Regions from separate parts of the Vannielia sp. ABF1_015 genome, predicted to be linked through region 2. Evidence: riboswitches for the same ligand, from Rfam matches in the RefSeq annotation. Region 2 holds a riboswitch; the other holds the start of a gene.
The links. Region 2 has a riboswitch for cobalamin ahead of nrdH (glutaredoxin-like protein NrdH). Riboswitches for the same ligand answer to the same signal wherever they lie in the genome.
Positions count from the first base shown of each region.

Region 1: another riboswitch for cobalamin. It lies ahead of ACXAG6_RS04080 (TonB-dependent receptor plug domain-containing protein); the one in region 2 lies ahead of nrdH (glutaredoxin-like protein NrdH).

Region 1 is NZ_JBSWXT010000001.1:784,045-787,441, reverse strand. Features, by position in the region: gene ACXAG6_RS04080 (TonB-dependent receptor plug domain-containing protein) at 1-1,666, opposite strand, end outside; cobalamin riboswitch at 1,807-2,008, opposite strand; gene nhaA (Na+/H+ antiporter NhaA) at 2,163-3,389, opposite strand.
Region 2 is NZ_JBSWXT010000001.1:1,594,026-1,597,422, forward strand. Features, by position in the region: gene nrdE (class 1b ribonucleoside-diphosphate reductase subunit alpha) at 1-1,287, opposite strand, end outside; gene nrdI (class Ib ribonucleoside-diphosphate reductase assembly flavoprotein NrdI) at 1,242-1,697, opposite strand; gene nrdH (glutaredoxin-like protein NrdH) at 1,701-1,922, opposite strand; cobalamin riboswitch at 2,024-2,217, opposite strand; gene ACXAG6_RS08000 (homocysteine S-methyltransferase family protein) at 2,332-3,381, opposite strand.

The DNA.
Region 1 (3,397 bases), 810 kb from region 2:
CCTCGATCGGGCGAACGAAGGTTTGCGCGTCAACGTCGAGCACATCGGCAACGTGCTGCACTTCACCGCTGAAGCTCCAGCGCGGGGCGAAATCGGCCTCGACGCCGAGCACCAGATCATGGCGGGGCACGCGGAGTTGGCGCTCGCCATCCGGATCCTCGCTTTCGGTGTAGGTATAGGCCCCGAAGAGCGCCGCCCTATCGGAAAGCGCCACGCGGCCCGAAAGCTCCAGCCCCTTGGCCACGGAGGTGCCGGGGATCTGGGTGTAGACGAAGGCTGCGTCGGATCCGATCAGGTCTTCGACCTCGGTGTAGAACAGGGTGGCCTTCACAAAGTCATCGCCGCCCAGCCGCTTTTCGATGCCCAGCTCGGCGCTGCGCGAGGTTTCGGGCGTCAGCGTGTCATTGCCGTAGAACGGCGCGTAGAGCTCGTAGAGCGAGGGGGCGCGGAAGCCGGTGGCGAGCGAGGCACGCAGGATGAGGTCTTCCTGCGGGCGCCATGCCAGCGCCAGACGGCCGGTGGTGTGGCCGCCAAAGCGGTTTTGCGCGTCGTGCCGCAGGGCGGCGGAGAGGTCGAGCTGGCTGGAGGCGGCCCAGTTCACCTCGGCAAAGACGCCGGTGGTGTTTTGCTTGCCCTCAGCGGTGATGAAGGTGGCGGAGACAAACTCCTCTTCGGTGTAATCGGCGCCGAAGTTGAGCTCCACGGCGGGCGACAGCGTGGCTTGGCCAAGATAGCGCAGCCCTTGGCGCTCGCCCTCGTAGCGGTTGCTCGAGACCGCGTAGTCCCGCTCGATGTCGTAATAGGTGGCCTCGAACTGGTGGGTCACCGCGCCAGCCTCGTAGCGGGCAAAGGCGCGCAGCCCGTTGGAGGTGCCATCGGTTTCTTCGTCGGTGTCGCCGAAGGGGAAGCCGCCATCGATCGCCACTGTGCTCTTTTCGGCAAAGCCCACAAGGCCGATGGTGAGTGCATCGGACAGGGCATATTCGCCATTGAACGACAGGCGCAGCGACGAGAAGCCATCGGCCTCGGTGTTGCCGTCATTCTCATCGGCAGAGGAAAACCCGCCAAACTCGAGCCGCGCGAGGGTGACGGCAAAGTTGTGCCGGGTGCCCTTGCTGGTGATCGTTGCGGAGGTGCCGAAGCTATCGAAGCTGCCAACCTCGCCTTCAAGGTAGACGTGGGTGCCCTCCTCGGTTGCGCGGCGGCTTTGCAGCGAGATCACCCCGGCGACGGCGGAGGAGCCGTATTGCGCCGATTGCGAGCCTTTCAGGACCTCGATGCGGCCAAGGCCGGAGGTGCCCATCAAGCCGAAGTCATAGGAGGGCGAGGGGGAGGATGGGTCCAGCACGTCGATGCCGTCGATCTGCACTTTCACGTATTTCTGGTGCAGCCCGCGCATCCGGATGTCGGCCAGCCCGCCGGGGCCGCCGGCAGCGGCAAGCGAAAGGCCGGGCTGGCGGGAGAGGTAGGTGGCAAGGTCATCATCGCCTGCCGTTTCCAACTCGTCGCGGGTGGTGACTTCGACGGTCGCGCCGGTGCGCTCAGTCTCTGTCTCGCCCGACAGGTCGGCGGTGACGGTGATCGTGTCGAGTTCATAAGCCTCCTGCGCGGTGAGCGCGGAGGCGGCAAGCGCGAGGGTGGCTGTGGTGGCGAGGAGGCTCTTCATGGCGCCCAAAGTCCTTGTCATGCGGCCCCCATGACAGAGGCCGGTGTGGTGAGGTGTCTTTGGAATGGCGGGGCCTTCCGCGGACGGTGCTTTCGTCACCGCTACGGAACAGACCGTTGACGCCGCGCCCCTCGCACGGGTTCAGGGTGATCGCCTCGGCAGGTCTCCTGACTTGCGGGTCATTGCGAGATGGCCGGCCTTCCCGGGGGTTCTCCCCCAGTGGCCCGTCGGCCTCGCTCTCCGCTCACAGTTGCGGGGGCAGTCGTGGCATTGGGAGTTCTTCCCGCACCACGTTCCCTTTTGCTCCGGGCTTGCGCCCGAACCGAAGCAATTTGGGGGGTAGCGCAGGAGGGACGGCAGGCGCAAGGGATTCGTTAACCCTTGGGCAGCACCGCCGGGGGGGTGGGCTTTGACGCCATGTCGGGCGCTTTTGCCCCCGGGGTCGGCAGCGCAGGCCCAAAAAGGGCGCGCTGCCGATGGGGTTGGTGGTGGCTGACTACTCCGCCGCGGCTTCCGCCCGCTCGGCTGCGCCCGGCTGGTTGAGCGCCTCGGCCACCTCGGCTTCACCGGGGCGCGTTACCGCCCGCAGAACGAAGTAGCCGATGAGCGCCGACACGCCGGACCCGAGCAGCACGCCAAGGCGCACCTCGTTCATCAGCGCGGCATCGTCGAAGGAGAGCGAGCCGATAAAGAGCGACATGGTGAAGCCGATCCCGGCGAGGCAGGCGAGCCCGTAGATATGGGCCCATGTGACCCCGAAGGGCAGCTTGGCGAGCCCCATCTTGACCATCAGCCAAGTGGTGCCAAAGACGCCCACTTGCTTGCCCACGATCAGGCCGAGCGCCACGCCAAGCGGCACCGGATCGAGCAGCGCCCCGAAGGACATGCCCTTCAGCACCACGCCGGCGTTGGCGAAGGCGAAGATTGGGACGATCACGTAGAGCACATAGGGCGAAAGGCCGTGCTCCAGCGAGTGCAGGGGCGACTTGTTCCACTTGTCTTTCAGCGGAATGCAGAAGGCCGTTACCACCCCGGCGAGCGTGGCGTGCACGCCCGATTTGAGCACCAGCACCCAGAGCGCAACGCCGAGCAGCAGGATCGGTGCAACCCGGTGCGCCCCGCGCATGTTGCGCCAGATCATCAGCGCCAGCGGGATGCAGGCAAGGAAGAGGTAATCAATCTTCAGTTCGGCGGTATAGAACAGCGCGATGATGAGGATGGCCCCCATGTCATCGAGGATCGCCAGAGTCAGCAGGAAGATCTTGAGCGAGGCCGGCACGCGGGATCCGAGCAGGGCAAGAACGCCGAGGGCAAAGGCGATGTCCGTCGCCGCCGGGATGGCCCAGCCGTGAATGGTGGCCGCGTTGCCCCAGTTGAACACGAGGTAGACGAGCGCGGGCACAACCATGCCCCCCACCGCCGCCATGCCGGGCAGCACCACATCGGCGGGGTTCTTCAACTTGCCTTCCATCAGCTCGCGCTTCAGCTCAAGACCGATAAGAAAGAAGAAGATGGCCATGAGGCCGTCATTGATCCACAGCAGGGCGGGTTTTTCGATGCCTTCACCGTTGACGGTGACGCCGATATAGGCCCCCAGAAACTCCTGATACTCCGGGTTGAGCGAGGAGTTCGCGATCATCATGGCGGCCACCGCAGACAGCATCAGCACGATGCCTCCGGCAGCGTCCGAGCCAAAGAATTCATCAATTTTTCTGCGGAGCATTCCCTATC
Region 2 (3,397 bases):
GGCGCCAAGGTCGCCGCCGTCCATCGCGCGGGCGATGTTCATGCTGCCGAGGTTGCAGGAAATATCGGTGCCCATCTGCGCATAGCTCAGATCGTCATTGAAGGCCGACGCCTCGTTGACCTGGAGGATCTCGGAACAGAGGTTCGACATGGCGATGCGGCCCGCGATGGGGTTGGCCTTGTTCACCGTGTCCTCGAACATGATGTAGGGGTAACCGCTTTCAAACTGGATCTCTGCGAGGGTCTGGAAGAAGGCGCGGGCGTTGATCTTACGCTTCCGGATCTTCGGGTTGTCGACCATCTCGTCATATTCTTCGGTGACGGAAATCTCGGAGAAGGCGCAGCCATAGACGCGCTCAACGTCATGGGGCGAGAAGAGATACATATCCTCGTTCTTCTTCGCCAATTCGAAGGTCACATCGGGGATGACCACGCCAAGGCTCAGCGTCTTGATCCGGATCTTCTCGTCGGCGTTCTCGCGCTTGGTGTCGAGAAAGCGCAGGATGTCGGGGTGGTGGGCGTTGAGATAGACGGCCCCCGCCCCCTGCCGCGCGCCGAGCTGGTTGGCGTAGCTGAAGGAATCCTCAAGCAGCTTCATGACCGGGATCACGCCGGAGGACTGGTTTTCGATCCCCTTGATCGGGGCGCCGTGCTCGCGGATGTTGGTGAGCATCAGAGCCACGCCGCCGCCGCGTTTGGAGAGTTGCAGCGCCGAGTTGATGCCGCGCCCGATGCTTTCCATGTTGTCTTCGAGCCGCAGCAGGAAGCAGGAAACGAACTCGCCCCGCGCCTTCTTGCCCGCGTTCAGAAAGGTGGGCGTGGCGGGCTGGAAACGGCCCTCGAGGATCTCTTCCATCAGCTGCATCGCCAGCGCCTCGTCGCCGCGCGCCAATGCGAGGGCGTTCATCACCACCCGGTCCTCGTAGCGCTCGAGGTAGCGCTGCCCGTCCCGCGTTTTCAGCGTGTAGGAGGTGTAATACTTGAAGGCGCCGAGGAAGGTGGGAAAGCGGAATTTCTTGGCATAAGCCGCATCCCAGATCGCCCGCTGGAAGTTGCGCGAATACTGGTCCAGCACTTCCGGCTCGTAATAGCCCTCGTCCACAAGGTAACCCAGCTTCTCATCGAGCGAGTGGAAGAACACGGTGTTCTGGTTGACGTGCTGCAAAAAATACTGCCGCGCCGCCATCCGGTCGGCCTCGAACTGGATGTTTCCTTGCGCGTCGTAGAGGTTCAGCAACGCGTTCAGCGCGTGGTAGTCCAGATCGGCGGTTTCGCTTGCGTCAAGCATGGTGTTACCTCTTGCTCGGCCCAGAAACGGGCCAGCCCGTCACGGATGCGGGCGGTGTCTTCGGGGGTTCCGGCCAGCTCGAAGCGGTAGAGCAGCGGGACGTTGCATTTGGCGGCGATGATCTTGCCCGCAAGGGCAAAGCTGGCGCCGAAGTTGCGGTTGCCACCGGCGATGACGCCGCGCAGCAGGCGGCGTGCGCCTGGGTCGTTCAGTAGCCGGATCACCGGCTTTGGCACCGCGCCGCGGCCCTGACCATCTGCGAAGGTCGGGCAGATCAACACGAAGGGGCTGTCGATCGCGGGGAGCGGGTCTTCGGGCCGTTGCGGCAGGCGGGTGGCGGGCAGGCCCAAGCGTTCAATCAGCCGGTGCGTGTTGTTCGACCGGCTCGAATAGTAGACCAGCCCGCCCATGGCTCAGGACAGCCGACCGATCATGTCGGGGCGAAAGCCTGCCCAGTGATCCTCTCCGGCGATCACAACGGGGGCTTGGCGATAGCCCAGCCCGGTGACGTGCTCCATCGCGCCCGCGTCTTCTGTCAGGTCGACGACCTCGTAAGGCAGGCCGCGCGCGTCGAGCGCACGGGTGGTGGCGCTGCATTGCACGCAGGAAGGCTTGGAATAAACGGTGATTGTCATTGCTCTGTCCCCATAGTTGTTTTGTTAGGCAGGGGAGCAGGGACATGAAGCGGATGGCCCTTACAGGCTCCGTTCACGCGCCCGGGCCCTCCGCCCGCACTCGTCGTCGTGTTGCCTTGGCAGGTCTCCTGGCTTTGCGGCTCAACCGCCTTGGCCCCCTTCCCGATGCGTGGATGCATCAGTGGTTACGGGCCTCGGCTTGCCGCTTACAGTTGCGGGGGCAGCGCCGGTCTTTCACCGGCTTCCCTTTTCACCTGTGACGTGAATCACAGGCACCAAAGCAACATCATATAGATGCTTATCGCGGTGAGCTGTCAACATGTAGATCGGTGCCGCCGGGTGAAAATTCTGCATCGCGCCTGCGGCACCACGTGGCCCGGCGGCGGATCGGGCCGCCGGGCCTTGCCAATCAGGCGGTTTCGCCAAGGGCCTTGATGTGGGCGGGGAGCCGGGCGTTGGTGCCATACATGAAGTGATTTTCCATGCGCTCAGAGTAACGGCTGGCCTCGGTGGTGCGCCCGACCGCTTCCGAAACTTCGCGGATCAGCATCGGGTTGGCCCCGCAGCAGACGCCGAGATAGTTGACGCCCAGCGCGAAGGCGTCACGCGCGAAGGCCCCGATCTCGTAACGATTGCAAAACATCGGATCGAGCGCGGTCGGGAAGGTGCGGCCATGGGGCGCCGGGCAGGTGCAATCGCCGGTGTCGCTCAGGTTGAAGAAGGTCGGTTCATCCGCGCGCGTGCGATAGGGGATCGGGAGGGCACCGACATGGCAGGACACCGCCGCACGCACCTTGCGCAGCCACGGCATCATGGTTTGCGGCCCGCGAAAGCAGTTGAGGCCAACAACATCTGCGCCGCCCTGTTCCAACTGCTGACAGGTTTCCACAATGCCTGTGCCGTCCATCATCTCGCTGGCCGCCATGGGGGCGAGGGTCAGAACGACCGGGAGGCCGGAGGCGCGAGCCACCTCAAGCGCGCAAAGCGCCTCGCCCGCATAGTAGAAGGTTTCGCCGATGATGATATCGGCCCCTTCATCGACGGCCCAGCCGACCATTTCTTCAAACATCGCCCGCACCTCGGCCTGCTTCGCCCCGTCGTCCGGCGACCAGATGTTGGTGTTCGAGATATTGCCTGCCATCAGGTTGCCCGGCTTTGCATCGGCAACCTCGCGGGCGATCTTTAGCGCGGCGCGGTTGAGCGGCTCCAGCAGGTCTTCCTTGCCGATCACCCGCATCTTCTCGCGGTGGCCGTTGTAGGTGAACGCCTCGACAATATCGCTGCCCGCCCGCTGAAAATCGACATGCAGGTTGCGCAGCGCATCGGGGTGTTCCAACGCCACCTCGGGCACAAACTCGCCCGCCGTGAGATAGCCGCGCCGCTCCAGCTCGAAGAGGAAGCCCTCGGCGCAGATGAGGGGGCCAGCATCGAGCCGGGTTTTCAGTTGGTTCTCATTCATGGATCCGTCCTTTCTC